4 regions of the Sporolactobacillus sp. KGMB 08714 genome follow, and region 2 is predicted to be linked to each of the others. Evidence: riboswitches for the same ligand, from Rfam matches in the RefSeq annotation. Region 2 holds a riboswitch; each other region holds the start of a gene.
The links. A riboswitch is a leader RNA that binds a small molecule or an ion and turns the genes downstream of it on or off. The one in region 2 is predicted to bind S-adenosylmethionine.

Region 1 (4,289 bases), on a different contig from region 2:
CCTGTCTGTTAATTTACGGTCCTACACACGTCCCTTCCGCGTATGATCCGCGAATCCGGCCGATATTCGCCGGTTATCGCACCTTCACTCAATTAACATTGAGCTTTCGCATACTTTTTGAATTAAAGCCTTAAGATCTCCCTGTGTAAAAATCCGCTATGCTTCCTGCACTTTTATGCGGTGCAGAAGCTTTATAAAAAAACGGAATTTCAACAACAGGGATTCTTAAGCCGCTTATTCGTTCCCATGGATTTTCTCTCCCTCTCTCATTAAAATCTGGTTTTTTATTCAAATGCCGATGCGGCAGTTAATAAGTGTAAAGGTTGAATAAGTATTGACATATGAATTCTTGGATTAATTCCGACAGATCGGCGATAAATAATTTTCAATACAATAGCGAATCAGCATTTATCAAAGCAAGGCACGCTGACACGAGTTAACCCGATTAACAATCTCCCGTTTATGTCCGGCAAAACGCCGCATCATATGCCATGTTTCGGATCGCTTAAAAGGCTCCTCTCCAGGTTAAACAGAAACAGCACGCTTACTATTCCGCTCATGCAGTGCAGTGGGCGAGCAAAATGACATAGACATAACCCGTTGCTTTTCATCCGCGATCTCACAGTATGGAAAGATTCATCATATGAACAGGTGACCAAGCAAAGTCCGCCGCTTTCTGCCGAAACAGTGTTACAAGCTGAAAATCCTCCATTAAAAAACGATATTTCCACATGCCCGATCTGGCAAAATGTATGAGTGTCATTCGATAAACAGGGATCTATTTTCTGCCAATTTATCTGTCATCTTCAAAGCTGACTTGCCGAAAGGACAGTCTTGTAAAAGAGAAGAAGTATAACCTATATAGTGAAGCTGTTCAAATGGTGAATGGTACCCACTCCTGTTGTTACTGAACCGGTTCAGTTTTCTGGGCTAGTTTTTCAAAAATGGCTGTGACAAAATCAATGCCTTTATCATAATCACTTAAGTGAATATGCTCATTCGGTGAATGGGCTCCCGAACCCGGATCGCTGACACCAAAGGACATCAGGGGTGCATGAAGATAATGATGAAACAGATACATCGGCCCCGTTCCTGAACTTGTCGGCACCAATTGTAACTGATCTGCTCCGCCATAGACATCTGCCGCCACCTTGAGTACATCCTGAACAATGGGCGCGTCCAGATCGGAACGGTAGCTTTTTTCTCCCATCAGGTATTCTACTTTTACATCAGTGAATCCCCGTTTAATTAGGTACTTCTGCACCTTTTCCTGAATATCGGCAGGGTCCTGGTGCGGTACCAGCCGGCAATCAATCTTTGCCCTGGCTGTATGCGGAAGAACCGTTTTAACGCTTTCACCCTCATAGCCGCTGGTCAGCCCGGCGATATTGATCGTCGGTTCAAAAGCATAAGCTTCCTTAATATTCTCAAATAAGAAGGGCCGCGTCAGTCCATGCAATGTTTTTATCGCATTCTTATCCAGGTTCATCTTGTTAATGAGGTCTCTGGCTCGCTGCGACGGCTGCTCAACGTCATCATAAAATCCATCAACCAGAATTTTTCCTGTTTCAACATCCCGCAGAGTCGATAATGCCTGGGCAAGGCGCCACCCCGGTCCTTCAATGTAAGCTGCTGAAGATGAATGAATATCGTCTTTTCCGGTTCTGGCCACTAGGTCAAAGCAGCTGATGCCCTTGTTCCCGCCTGTAATTTCCAGTTTCCCTTCAGCCGTCTTCGATCCGCCTTCCCAGACAACGAGGTCTGCCTGGAAAAGATCGGCATATTTTTTTAAATAATCCTCCAGATTCCGACTGGCAATTTCTTCTGCGCCTTCCACAAAAAACTTAACCCGGCAGGGAAAGTCTCCATGCTCGTGCTCATAAATCTTCAAGGCGGTGAGCCGCACGATCAGTTCACCTTTGCAGTCTGAAACACCGCGTCCAATCAGCCTGCCTTCAGTCTCAGTCAATGTAAACGGATCAGAGTTCCATTCATCGAGCGGCTCAGGCGGCTGAACATCATAGTGATTATAAAATAAAAGAGTTGTCTTGTTTTTTTCCGGATCGCTTGACTGAAAGTCGGCATACACCAACGGATATTTATAATCTGTGAGTGTTTCGGAATGCCCGCCGGCCGTTCTGAATAATCCGGTCAGAAAATCCGCTGTTTCCTTAATGGACGTATTTTGAGCCGATACAGATGGAAATGCGATGTAATCGGCCAGATATTTTTTGTATCGTTCAACAATCTCATCTCTTTCACTCATGACTTTACCCTCTTTTAATATTTTTTGTGTTGCCTGTTTGCAATTGCCGTGTCTGAAAATGGTCTTTCATTATGTATAGCGCCCACCTTAATCGATTTGACATCTGCATCTTTTTACAAATAATTACAATAATAAATAAAAATGCCGTTTTCTGTAAAAAGAAAACAGCAAGCATCTCCGACTCGTACGCCTGTTTTCTCATCTTTACAGATAAATCTGCTTGAATTAACACCATACACGGGATACTACTGTCCGTGCTGGTTGTCGGGTTTCATAGGGCAAGTCCCTCCGCCGCTCTGGATAAGAAATTCTCAGCACTCATTCAATTGTTGATTTAATCATAGGAAATTCGATTTGGATTGTCAATGCTAAATCATATTATTTTTATGTGTTTTTAATGATAAATGGCAATTTAACTCTGACCTCCGGATAGCCGGTCAGAAAAATCCTTGAAAGGACGCATCATTCGGCGACTCTGCGAAAATGAAATTAAAGCCTTCAAAATCTATGCCATGGCGGACGCAATGAAAAGAAAAGGGAGGAGACAGCCTTCTCTCTTTTCTTCTGATAATTATACTCTATCCGCACTCTTGATAATTCCCATCTCAAATAAAAGAAGCCGCCGTGTTTTTTTTTACTGAACGTGAGCAGGCTGGATCCACTTAGAGCGACTGATCGGATAGGACTCCTTTGCCGTCATCACTTGTTCCTGTTTTCTTCGGCAGGAACGGCCACCAGTTCCCACGGCCGAAGAATTTGACCATGACCGGAACAAAAAGCGGAATGATAATGACGGCGTAGAGAATCAAACCAATAATGACAACAGTAGAAATCTCGACAAGCGATAGCATTCCGGACGGCATCATGGCAGCGAAAGTTCCACTCAGGATGATAACCGCCGAAAAAATGACACTGCCCATATGCCAGAGGGTCAGGAGCATCCGTTCTTTAATCTCCATCTTCATATATTCATTGAATCGTGTCATGACAAAAATCGAGTAGTCAATTCCTAAGGAGATAAGGACAATAAAGCCGAAAAATTGCGTCTCCCATGTTAAACCGGCGTAGTGACCCAGTCTGGTAAAAATCAGCTCTGCGAACCCCATCGATGAAAAATAAGTCAGCAGCAGCGAAGCCATCAGGTAAATCGGCATGCTGAACGAACGTAAGACGATAGTAAGGGCAATAAAGACGCCGATAATGACATAAGTGACAGCCCTTTGATAGTCGGAACTCGAAAGCTGCCTCAAATCATTGTTAAAGCTGGCCGTCCCGCTGATGCCGATGCGGGCATTCTCCAACTTTGTCCCTTTCAGAACAGAGGGAAGTTCGTCTTTCAATTGTTTGAAATGAGCGATGCCTTCATTTGAGTAAGGATCATCCTTCATCTTCACCTGAATCTTGGTTATCTTCCCATTGCCGCTCATATAATTATTGAGTGCAGATTGAAAATCTTTATTGTCAAAGATCTTACTCGGGACATAAATACCCGATTGCTCATAAGGAACTTTCGTCCAGTTGTTCATAAAATCATTGGCCGAATTGATACCGTTTTTAATTTTCTCCGCACCGTCGGCCCCTTGAGCTAATCCCACGGACAAACTCTTCATTTGATCCTGAATCTGGCCGGACCCGTTTTTCAGCTGCGCCTGGCCGGAGGCAATTTGATTTAAAGCATCGCTGATTTTCGATGAGCTTTTCACCGTCTGATCCTGGCCGCTGCCTGCCTGATTCAGACCGCTTTCAAGCTGAGCAAGCCCCGTATCCAGCTGCGCCAGGCCGGACTGAAACGCTCCAAGTCCATCTGTAATTTTTGTCGACTGGCTGTTCAGCTGGTCCGCGGCATCGGCCAGAGCTTTGATCCCTGTATTCAGCTGATTGATTTTTGCCTTTTCCATTTGCGTCTGGCGGCTGATTTCCGCTTGCGCAGCCGCCTGCGTATTTTTCATTTCCGCCAGCAGTTGCTGCAGGGCCGCAACGAACAGGCGGAAATGGGCATCCTGCATCGCCTCGGGATGAACGG
Region 2 (4,289 bases):
GCAGAGAAATCACGGTCATCTGCATCGTCTCGATAAATCCCTGCCAGATCGCGCCGCCCCATTGATTCAAAAAGTCCGCCATGTCAGTCGTTCACCTCTTCCACAATAATCCCTTCGTCCTGCAAAAAACGAACTGCGGCTTCAATCTGCTCCGGCTCTCCTTTGAGATGCACCAGAAGACTGCCGATCGACTGATCCTTCAATTGATCGATGCCGCCGGCAATAATGCTCGGCAGGACATCAAACCGTCTGGCAAGCGTCGCAAGAGACGGATCCTTGGCCGATTCGCCCAGAAAAGTCAGATTGACTAATTGACCGGAAGCAAGCAAATCTTGCAGCAGTTTCGCAGGAATGCCGAACCGCGATTCGCTGCGGACAAATTGTTTGGTCATCGCTTCTTTCGGCCGGGCGAATATGTCGACCACCGATCCCGTTTCAACGATTCGCCCCTTCTCCATGACGGCGACCCGGTCGCAGATACGCTGGATCACATTGAGCTCATGGGTAATCAGAAAGATTGTAATGCCGAGTTCTTTGTTGACCCTGAGCAGAAGTTCAAGGATCGAATCCGTTGTATTCGGATCAAGCGCACTCGTCGCTTCATCGCTGAGCAGCACTTCCGGCTCATGGGCCAGAGCGCGGGCGATCGCCACACGCTGTTTCTGTCCTCCTGAAAGCTGGCTCGGGAAAGCCTTGCTTCGATCGCTCAGGCCGACGATTTCCAGATATTTTTCCGTTCTCTGCTTAATTTTTTCTTTGGGAACGCCTTCCAATTTAAGCGGAATCGCGACATTGTCATAAACATCGGCCGTCGCCAGCAGATTGTAGCCCTGAAAGATCATGCCTATTTTCCGGCGCAGCTTCTGCAGATCCTTCCTGCCGAGAGAAAGGACATCCACATCGTCGACAAAGATTTTCCCTGCGGTCGGCCTTTCAAGCAGGTTCACGCAGCGGATCAATGTACTTTTCCCGGCCCCGCTGTAACCGATCACGCCGAATATCTCGCCTTTATTAATCTCCACGGATACGTCTTTCAAAGCTTCAATTTTATTCTTACCCACTTTAAACGTCTTTGACACATGCTCCAGCTTGATCAAAATGTTTCCTCCTTACCATGCAGGAACAACGGAACCGCCGAACGTTTTCTGAATATATGCCTTGACTTCGGCAGATTGATAGTATTTTTCTACCTGTTTCACGACTTTATCATTCTTGTTATCTGTACGAACGACAAAATAGTTGGCATATGGATTATTAACGAGCGGTTCGTGGAAGATGGAATCTTTTAAAACCGTCAGGCCGGCGCCCATCGCAAAATTCGTGTTGATTGCCGCAGCGGTTACTTCATTGAGCTGTGCCGGAAGCTGGGCGGCATCCAGTTCAACGATCTGCAGATTTTTCGGATTGCTGATGACGTCTCTTTTTGTCGACGTGATGCCCGCCCCTTTCTTCAGCTTAATCACGCCGGCTTTCTCAAACAGCTGCAGCGCACGAAGTTCGTTGGCCGGATCGTTCGGTACGGCGATTTTGTCTCCGTTTTTAAGATCCTTTAAATTTTTAATCTTCTTGGAATAGATACCCATCGGGAAAGCAACCGTTTTAAATGCATCTGTGATTTTATACCCTTTATTTGAAATCTGGTCCTTTAGAAAGGGCATTGTCTGATAACTGTTTGCATCCAGTTCCTTATCGTTCAGTGCCGTATTCGGCGTGTTGTAATCATTGAAAACTTTCAGATGAATCGTGAGCCCGTCTTTCTTTGCCAGTTTGGCCACTTCTTCCATGATCTGCTGGTGCGGGCCGCCGGTTACTCCGACCGTGATTTCCTTCGTGCTCAATCCGCTCGCAGAACTGCTGCCGCACGCGGTCAGCACAAAAATCAAAGAAACAATCAGGACAGCCGACAAAACTCCTGTAAACTTTTTCAAACCGTTTTCCCCCTGTATTTTTACATGATAACTATAATTGCCAGCCTTCAAATACTTCCTTCCAGAGAAATTCGGCAATAAAAAAGCTTCTCTGTTAAGAGAAGCTTTATCGATCCGATCTTCTCTTATCTTTCAAAATCCGAAAAAGGATTCTGCAGGAATTGGCACCTGAATTAACATAACAATTAGGTTGCCGGGCTTCATCGGGCCAGTCCCTCCGCCGCTCTGGATAAGAATGTATTCAATTGGCCAATGATTTGATTTTACCTCGAAATCAGGACGATGTCAAAAAATTGTCGATAATGCCTGAAGATTAAAATTTTCCTGTCTAAACGAGCGGCTCCTGACGGCCGGGCAGCCGATTCCGATGGATAAAAAACGATGCATCAGTTTGCTTTCACTGAAGCATAGCCCTTCGGATGGCTGCTGTGCCAGGACCAGGCGTCAGCCAGAATTTCCGGGATACTCGTGTGTTCAGGCTTCCAGCCGAGGATCTTCTTCGCCTTGTCTGAAGAAGCGATCAGCGTGCTTGGATCGCCGGCGCGGCGCGGCGCTATTTCCGCCGGTATGGCCCTGCCGGTTACCCGGCGCGCCGCTTCGATAATTTCTTTCACAGAGAAGCCTTCACTCGATCCGAGATTGAAAACATCGCTTTGCCCGCCTTTCAGCAGGTAGGCGAGCGCCAGGCGATGGGCGGCAATCAGGTCCTCAATGTGCACATAATCGCGGATGCATGTGCCGTCCTTTGTCGGATAATCATCGCCGAAAATCAGAATCCTGTCGCGCTCGCCGGCCGCCGTCTGCAGCACAATCGGTATCAGATGGGTCTCCGGGTGGTGGTCTTCACCGATCTTGCCCGTTTTGCTCGCTCCGGCCACGTTGAAATAGCGCAAGGCGACAAAACGCATGCCGTAGGCACGGTCGCACCATTTCATCATTTTTTCCATCGTCAGCTTCGTTTCTCCGTACGGATTGGTCGGCCGAGTCGGCATCGTTTCGGTAATCGGCACCTGTTCCGGCTCGCCGTAAGTTGCCGCCGTCGACGAGAAGACAATATGTCTGACATCGTTTTCCTGCATCACTTCAAGCAGAATCTGCATGCCGTAGACGTTATTATTGAAATACTTCAGCGGTTTTTCAACCGACTCGCCGACCAGAGAATTGGCGGCGAAATGGATGACACCTTCAATTTTTTCCTTTTTAAAAACCGAATCGAGGAACCTTTTGTCACGGATATCGCCCTGATAAAATTTGGCATCCGGATGCAGCGCTTCTCTGTGCCCGGTCTGCAGGCTGTCGACAACGACGACGTCGGTTCCTGCATCAATCAGCTGATAGACGGCGTGCGAGCCGATATAACCCGCACCGCCCAATACTAAAATAGACATTGCCAGACTCCTTCCCAGCGGATGGATCGTATTTTTTCATCTTGCAGACACCATCATTGTCCATCATCCGGCTGATTTTGACAAGTGCGGCCGCCGCAGGCCGGCGGCTGATCAGGGACAGATCAGCGGCGGGCGCTGCTCATCCATATAGCTGCCGATCGCCGTTAAACAGCTGAGATCGAGCGGGCTCGCAGACAGGAAGACACTCTTTTCTCCCAGCTTCAGAACCTTCATCAGTGTTTGCTTTATAAAGGAGGAGACCGGCGTCTGAATTTCCAGCCGGACAATCCTGCCCTGCCCTTTCGGTTCGGTTTCTTCGGCGGCCATTTCTTTGCGTGTCACCCTGAATGAAGAGACCCCGGTGACCGGGTCGCTGAACAGCCGCGGGATCTGTTCCATAATCATGGTTTCAAGAAAGATAAACACGGGCGGTTGTTCCGACAGCAGGAAGCAGCGGGGAAGCAAGGGGGGAACCTGAACGAGGCCGAGCCCCGCCTTTCCGTCGCGTCTCAGAGCGGCAGCCAGATTCAGCGTCCGGTTCTGAAGCCGCGGAAAGGGATGTGAGGCGTCAAGAACTAAGGGGGTGAGGGCGGGGAAAACAATTTTCTCAAAACGATCATGAAGCAGCGCACGATCCGACGCTACGGAGGAATCATAAAGGATGTGTTCATCCAGCAATTTGGGCAGGACAATCTCCCGGAAAAAGTCGGCCTGTTCTGAAACGATCCGGCGGCAGAAGCCGAAAAAAGCAGCCTCTTTTTCTGTTTCACGATTCTGCGGAAGAGCGGATGACTGATTCAGAAAGTATGTTTTTAGAATAAAAAAGCGATCCAGATCGTCTGCAATGGCACTGAGCAGCCGTATATCGGCAGAAAGCGGCCCCTCCCTCGTTTTCTTTTCGATAAGCAGCCGGCGGTTTGAGAGCAGCCGGCCGAACAACTGGCTTCTTTCAATGGCGGGATTTTCCGAATTC
Region 3 (4,289 bases), on a different contig from region 2:
AAGCCTGTTTAAATAACATGAAGCACTTTGCAAAAACGAGCTGGGGAGGCGCGCGGCCGAATCTGTGAAGATGCACCGGCAAGAGTCTTGATCCCTGCGGCCCGGAGCGATAAACTTTGAGCGGAGGATGCTTTCTATGCCCGGAATATATATCTAGCGGACGGCAATAGGATTCGGCTGAGCGTTCATATAGTTTGCGGACAGTGATCAATCCGGCTGAGCAGAGAGATTTTTCAGAAGGACGATATTTTCTGCCGGCGCCGATATATTTCTATGAAATGAAATAATCTTCAGGTGAGGGGCATGATTGCTCCTTTTTTATTTTTAATATTATTTCCTGCACGATCGGCAGCCGGCGTTGTTCATCGGGGGTGAGGCCCTGCAGCAAAGGCCGCGGGCTGATGTCCGGCCTCTGCCGTGACCTGAATAATCCGGAAAACAAAACGCTCATTCGCGCCGGAACTCGAAAATGGGCCCGCCGCATCTGAGCGTGTACATACCGGTTATAAGACTTCCGTCTGAATGATTTAACGGCGCGTGATTGGTTCCCTTTCTCTGATTTTCAGATCATCTGTTATCGGATGGATTGACATTGACGAATGAAAATGTGTACGCGTAAAGGCACGAATCAGCAGTCTTTCATTAAAATAAGCAGTCATTCCATGACCGGTGCACAGATTTGATGAAAAAAGTCTCCTGTCATAAAAATGAGCTGCCACGCGATAAAAAGAATCTGCGCACCCATGCCGAAACGCCGGGCAGTCGCACCGAATCAGGCCAGAGTCGCACCGAAACAGGTCTAGGTCGCACCGAATCACTGGAATGTCGCACCAAATCTTCAGTAAGTCGCACCGAATCAGGCCAGAGTTGCGCCGAATCTGGGCAGTCGCACCGAAACAGGTCTAGGTCGCACCGAATCGCCAAAATGTTGCACCGAATCACTGGAATGTCGCACCAAATCTTCAGTAAGTCGCACCGAATCAGGCCAGAGTCGCGCCGAATCTGGGCAGTCGCACCGAAACAGGTCTAGGTCGCACCGAATCGCCAAAATGTTGCGCCGAATCGGGCCAGAGTCGCGCCGAAATTCAAATTGAACCCGGCTGAAGTCAACACGACTAGAAATTCCTCCATTTTATATTCTTCCATCTCTTTATTTTATTCCTATCATTTTATTTTGATCGATTTGATGCATAGTCCGGTACTGTTGCGCATCAACATTCGCTCTCGGTAAAGGACTTGTTTGTTCAGTGATCAATTTTTTTGCAAATAAAAATTTATGTTGAAAAATGCTGTTTCTATAAACGAAAAGGGTTCGATCAGGCTTTTGTTAGTGACGGCAAATGAGTCAATCTGCTTCCGCCCAGACGTTCTTTGCGGTATCGACGACCAGCTTTAACTTGGCCCACTGCTGTGCTTCGGTTAATTGATTTCCCTCTTCAGTCGAGGCAAAACCGCATTGTGTCGACAGACAGAGATTGTCCAGCGGGACATATTCTGTTGCTTCCTTAATGCGCTTTTTCAGCAGCGCCTCAGATTCAAGTTCCGGAAATTTTGAAGTGACGAGGCCCAGCACTATTTTCTTGCCCGATTTCCCGGCAAAAATTTCCCTGAGCGGTGAAAAGTCTCCGGAACGTTCATTATCGTATTCCAGAAAGTAACCGTCGACATGAAGCCGGGACAGATATTCTGCCACAGGACCGTAACCGCCCGAGAACAAGAAGGTCGAGCGGAAGTTGCCGCGGCAGATATGGGTGGTAATCGTCAGATCTTCCGGCCGGCCTTTCAGCGCCTCGTTGATCACGGTCACGGCGTCCTCTGACAATTGTTCATATTTCGCTTTCTCACCAGCATCTTTCGCACGGATGATCTGGTTGATCAGAAAAGCCCAGGTTGTATCGTCAAGCTGTAAATAACGACAGCCCAAATCGTAAAAATGTTGGATTGTCTCCCGGTATGCGGCTGCCAGATCGTTCAGAAAGTCTGCGCGGGAATGATAAAAATTGACTGCCTCATCATCGCGATGATCGCGGAAATAGAGCGTCGGGCTGGGGATTGTCTGCTTTGCGAGGATTCCTTCCGGAACGATGCTTTTCAGAAAGCTGAAGGCGGCAAAAAACGGGTGATCGGGATTATATGAAACTTTGTCGATAAAACGGACATTGGTGTCGCGTGTTTTAGCGCCTTTAAACTTGTAGCTTTTGTTCTGTGAGTACGTCTCGACGCCGTTCAGTCCGGCAAGAAAATCCAGATGCCACCAGCTGCGGCGAAATTCGCCGTCCGTAACGGCTTTCAGTCCCAGATCGATTTGCCTGTTCACGATGTTTCTAATCTCTTCATTTTCTGTTTCGGTCAATGCTGCCCGATTAATCTCTCCTGACGCAAATTTTTCCCGTGCGGATTTTAATGCCGCCGGTCTTAGCAGGCTTCCTACCTGGTCGAATCTGAAAGGTGCTTTTTTGGCTGTGATAACGGTCATTTCTTTTCCCCCTAAAAGTGTTTTTCTATGAATGAAACATAGTTGCCAAGTTGATGATTTTTTCCACTGGCCGCTGCGGATCGGTGCCCGTGGCTCCGGATCCGAAAAAAAGCGGTTTGCTGCCGATTACCGGCTTTTCGGCGGATTTGGCAGGAAGCGATCAGGCGCATCGGGGCCGTTGCGAAGGATCGCAGCGGCATCCGGCCGTCCCTACGCGCGGCTGCCCGCTTCTCCTGCCTGTCCTGAAGGACCCGCGTCAGGTTTTCGAGGCTCTGTACAAGCAGCACCCGCCTGAAAGTCCGCTGCCTGTACTACTGAATAAGCGCCATTTTGCCTGATTGCAAAATAAAAAGCCTTCTCCGGGAAGAAGAAGGCTGTATGCTCAGGTCTCTTCTTATCCCTCAGCCGCTTGGCTGCAGCTGCTGGGATTAGCACCTTGTCGCTTATATTACGACGGTTGCTGAAGTGTCATCGGGCCAGTCCCTCGACTTCTCTTGATAAGAAAATAAATGATCCATTTATTCGGTTGTTTATGAGTGTACGACAAACGGACGTTTTTTTCAAGCTTTTTTTTGAAGATTTAAAACATCCGATCTTACTTAATCGAGAAGCGCTGCAATTAAATGGCGTGGAGCCTTCCTCATTTCTCCTGCAGCCTGATATTTTTTCGGATGTTTATCAGAATATAGAATTAATCCGGCTTTCTATTTTGAAACGGATCGGCCCATGGCGATCCGTTTTTGGGATGACGGCAAATCTATATTATTACGATTATCGGCAAGGTTGGATCATCCGGGCAGGGGACTGGTCTTGGCCGGCGGTGAATCTTCAGGACCCCGATCGCGAAAGAAAATGGGTTTTTCAGAATCGTATTTTATCTCCTCGGCTGACTTTCTCAAAAATTTTAAATATGGCCTTCTGGCTTTGCTTTTTTATAGATTGCCGACTTTTTTCAGCATGGAAACGGCAAGATTAGCAAAAAATTTTGCGCTCGGGAGAATGGCTTTTTCATCAATGATCAGATCCGGATGATGGAGTCCGGAATTTCCGGACACGCCCATAAAGAAGAAGACGCCGGGGATTTTCCGGCGGTATTCGGCAAAGTCTTCACCGGCAAACGACGGGTCCGGTGTAATCACCTTCAATCCGGAAGCTTCTGCGATCGGGCGCGACCAGCCGGCGAGCTTCTCGTCGTTGACTGTAGCCGGTTCGATTCGTCTGTAATGGAGCGTGCCTTTCGCACCGAGACCGGAAGCGATGTTCTTAATTATATGTTCCATTTTCAGCGGAATCCGATCGCGGACAGGATCTTCGAATGTGCGGACGGTACCTTCAAACTGAGCGGCCGGCGGAACGACATTCCATGTTTTCCCCGCTTCAAGCCGGGTCACACTGATTACAACGCTGCTGAGCGGCGAGAGATTGCGGGAGACAATCGTCTGCAGTGCCGTGATGATGTGCGAAGCAACGACAATCGGGTCAATGCCATTCTGCGGTGCCGCAGCATGTGTGCCGACGCCTTCAATATCGACAGTGAAGCGGTCGACGGCTGCCATCAATGGGCCGCCCTTTATACCGATCGTTCCGGTCGGCAGATCGGGCATGTCATGCATGCCAAAGACCGCCCGGGCGTCGTCCAGTACACCGGAGTCGACCACCTGCCGGCCGCCGCCGCCGTTTTCTTCCGCCGGCTGGAAAATGATCTTCACCGTACCTTCAAGATCCGCTTTATGTTCATTCAGCAGCAGTGCCGCACCAAGAATGGAGGCGGTGTGGAAATCGTGGCCGCATGCATGCATCTTGCCGGGAACCT
Region 4 (4,289 bases), on a different contig from region 2:
GAGTTGTCGGAGCCGGCGGGCTCGGCACAATGGCTTATAATGACGGATTTGAAGCAAACAATAATGATGTGACTTTTGTTGCAACAATATTTGTTCTGGTCATTGTTTTTATTGTCCAGATTATCGGCGATATTATCGTACGCCACGTGGATAAAAGATAATAGATAGACAGACTGAGACGGGTTCCGATCCGATCAGCATAACTTAACGGGGGGATTGACTATGAAGAGGAAAATACTTGTCGTATCACTGATTTTAGCTGTTGTTTTTGTGATGGCCGCCTGCGGGAAGAGCAGCGGGAGCGGATCAAGCACTCAGAAGCCGGTAACTTTGGTTGTCGGCGCTTCGCCGGTTCCGCACGCCGAGATCCTGAAAAAAGCAGCGCCTATTCTTAAGAAAGAAGGGATCAATCTGGAAGTCAAAGTGTTCCAGGATTATGTCCTTCCGAACAAGGCGCTCGCTTCGAAGCAAATCGACGCAAACTATTTTCAGCATATTCCTTTCTTGAACTTATATAATAAGCAGAATCATACAGATCTCGTGAGTGTCGGTAAAATACACATCGAACCCTTCGGCATTTATTCAAAGAAATATAAGAATGTCAGCGACATAAAGGACGGAGCGACCGTCCAGATAAGCAACAATAAAGCGGAACAGGGCCGCATCCTGATGCTGCTTGAGTCAAAGGGGCTCGTGAAAATCAAATCGGGCGTTGATAAGGTGACAGCGACACTCAATGATATCGACAATATCAAGCATTTAAAATTCCTGCAGCCGATCGATCCTGCGCTGCTGCCTAAGGCTTATCAAAATAACGCGGCCGACCTGTTTGCGATCAATACCAATTATGCGCTGCAGGCGAATCTGAATCCGAAAAAGGACGCGCTTATTCTTGAAGGATCGCAATCGCCTTATGCCAACGTCATTGCCGTTCGAAAGGGCGATCAGAACAAGAAAGCAATTAAGGAACTTGTAAAGGTGCTTCATTCGAAAACGATTCAGGATTTTATCAACACGAAGTATAAGGGAGCCATTCTTCCGGTCTCCGATTGAATTGAAGCGACCGGCAAATGATTTTAATGGAATAGGCACGACACAAAAGGATCCGTTTCCGGTCTGAAAAATCGGGAGCGGATTTTTACATAGGATCGTTTTACAATTGCAAAAGTCATATTCAGATAAATCATATATAAATAATAGGAATAATGATTGACAGATTGTACGATAGGGCGTAAGCTCGTAGCAATGATAAGCCTGATCAGAGATTCGAGAGAGCTGTTTTCCGCGAGGCTCGGAGAAAAGTGTATGATTAAATCGCTTTTATTGAAAGAGCATGAAAAAGGGTTCCTCCAAAATTTTTGATTGAAAGTGCTGCTTTATTGAAAAGACAACGATCTATGAATCTATGCCTCCGCAATTGGATTGCCCACATATAAGATGCTTCTAAAGGAAAGTGACTGAATGATGACGATTGATCAACTGGACGCCTTCCTTGCCGTTGTCAAATATCACAGTTTCCATCTGGCGGCGGAAAAACTCTTTTTATCACAGCCGTCGATCTCTTCCCGTATCCAGGCTCTGGAGAGAGAATTGAACGCGGAGCTCTTTGTAAAGAACGGGCGCGGTGTCAAATTGTCGGAACAGGGAGAGATTCTGATCCCTTATGCCAAACGTATGGTGGGTACTTATAAAAAAGCCTTATCGAAGCTGGAAAATGGAGATACAAAGAAAGACTGACAGGTCCGCGGTCGGAAATGAGGCAGCTCAATCCATGGATAGAGTTTTAAAAAAATGTTATTGACACAAGGAACGGTTTAAGATAGAATATAGTCAATTAAATAATTCTTATCAAGAGAGGCGGAGGGACTGGCCCGATGAAACCCGACAACCAGCACATAAAATTGTGTACGGTGTTAATTCCAGCAGATCTAATCTGGCAGATAAGAAAAATAAAACGACTGAAGCGGTTATTTTTCTTATAAAGGAAAAAATAATCGTTTTTATTTTTTAACTGCCATCATTCTTATCAAGAGAGGCGGAGGGACCGGCCCCGTGAAACCTCAGCAACGGACTCTTTTCAGAGCGCTGTGCTAATTCCGGACGATTAATGAAGATAAGAAGGGATGTAGAAGTGTTGAATCACGCGGATTATGCCTGTGTCGATAATTATCTGGACTTGTTTCTTTATGCCGGCGAACTTCACGATAAAAAATGGCAGGATGAAATTAAGGCTAAATTGGCCGAACTTCAAAGGAGCAGGCTTGGGCCGGCCGGACAGAAGGAAAAGAATCTGAAACAACAGTATCGTAAAGTAAATCGCCGGATTCTTGAATTGTATCGTCTGCACGGCTGCGATGTGAGGAAAGTCTCCGATCAATTTACAAAAGAGCTTTTCAGATTGAAGCAGAAAAGGCTGGATCTGGGACGCAAGATTGATCAACTGAACTGTCGGAATCAACAAATTTTCGGCTGAAATGACAGGTTGAAATGCTTGGCGGCGCAGTTTTGTTGGTTGATAGATAGAATTTTTTTATGAATCAGTTATGAAAAAAAGGCGTGAATACTGCTTTTCACGTCCTATTAGTGTTTCAATTTTTTTCAAACTGCAGATTTGCTTTGATTGTGTCCATTTTTCATGGTAAATTTAGGTTGTGGAGAGAGGCATCATCGAAAGGGTAAAACGTGCTTTTCTTCCGCAACTATCACATTTGGAGGAATTTACAATGGAAAAAACAGATATGATGAACCAATCAATGATGATGCCGATGGATATGATGATGATGATGGAAATGGAAAAAATGATGACTCAGATGAAGTACATGCATATGATGATGGAACGAATGTCGGGCAAGGACATGATGATGAACAAGGATGATATGATGAGCTGTATGCACAAATGTGATGAAATGATGTCCTCAATGATGGACATGATGGGGAAAATGAATTAACCTCTTATCTATCAAGGGGGTTCAGAGGATTAGGCAAGACTATGTACCGACTGTGTGTCGAAATATATAAATCAACGCTTCTCATCTGTTCACCTGAACTTATGAGAGGCTTCTTTTTTTCTCGCTTTTTCACACGCAGATAGACCTTTTTGATCGATTCATCCTCGATGCGGACAGTCTTTCTGCTTCGTTCGATGTGTTTTTAACACATCCAACTGCCAACCAATGGCGCGAACGGATCTTCTTCTGAAGCAAGTACGATGTATTTTATTGCATCTCCGGTAAGATCATCATGTGCTTTAAAATAAAAATTTTTATTTTATTCTCTTTGAACCTCCCTGCTCAAAAGAAGGCATTTTCTCTATGCCTTGGGCAAAAAAGGCCAGATAATCGGTATGTGTTTATTTCAATAGATAGCATAAAATGTATTTAAACACGCAAAGCATCCCCCTCTATTAAAATGGCGGCACATACAATATGTATGGAAAGACAATGAATCTTTATAATAGACAAACAATTAACCGCGGCAAGATTAATCAGCTTACATTTTCATACAGACCGGCGAAGCAGTCCAAGCTAAAGCTTTGCAACATTCCTTGCGTGCCTGATTATATTCCGGCCTCTTACAAGCCGTTTTGAAAGTTCAAAAGGGCACCTCACGGGGGTACCCTTTTGGAGGGGTGATGCATACATGGGTTATGGATCCGGATACGGCGTCACCTGATCAATAAACGAAAGCAGCGCCGACGATAATCAACAGAATAAACAGAACAACAATCAGAGCAAAGCTGCTGACGGGATTGTACCCGCCGCCGCAATATCCGCCGTCATATCCCAAAGCGAAGCACCTCCTTATCACGTGGTAATATACTATATGAGCGGACAAGCGATCATGAAGGGGACAAATGGATAGATAAAAAAACCTAATTAAGGGATCAAGTGATTGAGAATAAAAAAAGATGTGTCTGCAGATAGAAAAATCCCTAGTGACAATTACAAAAGTTAAATAATGTCACTTTATCGCCGTTCACGAAAATATACCGCGGTTCGTCTGAACAGAGATCATCGCGCAGCAGTAGGAAAACCAGTAAACCACAAAAGACAGCGGCGTTCAAAAGGTCGGCAGCCAATACCCTTAAATCGGCCATAATCAGAGTACAAATCAGACTTCATTTATGTCCTTTCCCGCAATTCCGCCGATCGAAGCGGTCTTTTTCATTTAATGGCCACGAATCCGGATGGGCGGGAACGGCACTCAGAAAAAAAGGGGAACCTGAGCGGATTCCCTTTTCCGATAAACTATCAATACGGAGTCGGCAAATGTGTTCCTGGCGCGTGCCA

Region 1: it holds a riboswitch for S-adenosylmethionine, as region 2 does, so the genes downstream of both, Q6A92_RS14490 (M20/M25/M40 family metallo-hydrolase) here and Q6A92_RS16540 (MetQ/NlpA family ABC transporter substrate-binding protein) in region 2, are expected to answer to the same signal.
Region 3: it holds a riboswitch for S-adenosylmethionine, as region 2 does, so the genes downstream of both, Q6A92_RS02860 (vitamin B12 independent methionine synthase) here and Q6A92_RS16540 (MetQ/NlpA family ABC transporter substrate-binding protein) in region 2, are expected to answer to the same signal.
Region 4: it holds a riboswitch for S-adenosylmethionine, as region 2 does, so the genes downstream of both, Q6A92_RS17725 (hypothetical protein) here and Q6A92_RS16540 (MetQ/NlpA family ABC transporter substrate-binding protein) in region 2, are expected to answer to the same signal.

What each region holds. Positions count from the first base shown of each region.
Region 1 is NZ_JAUUBW010000034.1:72,628-76,916, reverse strand. Features, by position in the region: gene Q6A92_RS14490 (M20/M25/M40 family metallo-hydrolase) at 905-2,266, opposite strand; SAM riboswitch class I at 2,462-2,573, opposite strand; gene Q6A92_RS14485 (MMPL family transporter) at 2,929-4,289, opposite strand, start outside.
Region 2 is NZ_JAUUBW010000045.1:58,637-62,925, reverse strand. Features, by position in the region: gene Q6A92_RS16550 (methionine ABC transporter permease) at 1-82, opposite strand, end outside; gene Q6A92_RS16545 (methionine ABC transporter ATP-binding protein) at 84-1,097, opposite strand; gene Q6A92_RS16540 (MetQ/NlpA family ABC transporter substrate-binding protein) at 1,110-1,928, opposite strand; SAM riboswitch class I at 2,051-2,164, opposite strand; gene galE (UDP-glucose 4-epimerase GalE) at 2,315-3,316, opposite strand; gene Q6A92_RS16530 (hypothetical protein) at 3,428-4,289, opposite strand, start outside.
Region 3 is NZ_JAUUBW010000004.1:52,473-56,761, reverse strand. Features, by position in the region: gene Q6A92_RS02865 (glutamate synthase subunit beta) at 1-16, shown strand, start outside; gene Q6A92_RS02860 (vitamin B12 independent methionine synthase) at 1,346-2,476, opposite strand; gene Q6A92_RS02855 (hypothetical protein) at 2,566-2,814, shown strand; SAM riboswitch class I at 2,868-2,980, opposite strand; gene Q6A92_RS02850 (amidohydrolase) at 3,409-4,289, opposite strand, start outside.
Region 4 is NZ_JAUUBW010000056.1:75,178-79,466, reverse strand. Features, by position in the region: gene Q6A92_RS17740 (methionine ABC transporter permease) at 1-161, shown strand, start outside; gene Q6A92_RS17735 (MetQ/NlpA family ABC transporter substrate-binding protein) at 223-1,053, shown strand; gene Q6A92_RS17730 (LysR family transcriptional regulator) at 1,462-1,737, shown strand; SAM riboswitch class I at 1,843-1,947, shown strand; SAM riboswitch class I at 2,021-2,120, shown strand; gene Q6A92_RS17725 (hypothetical protein) at 2,132-2,473, shown strand; gene Q6A92_RS17720 (hypothetical protein) at 2,724-2,948, shown strand; gene Q6A92_RS17715 (YjcZ family sporulation protein) at 3,673-3,804, opposite strand; gene Q6A92_RS17710 (hypothetical protein) at 4,251-4,289, opposite strand, start outside.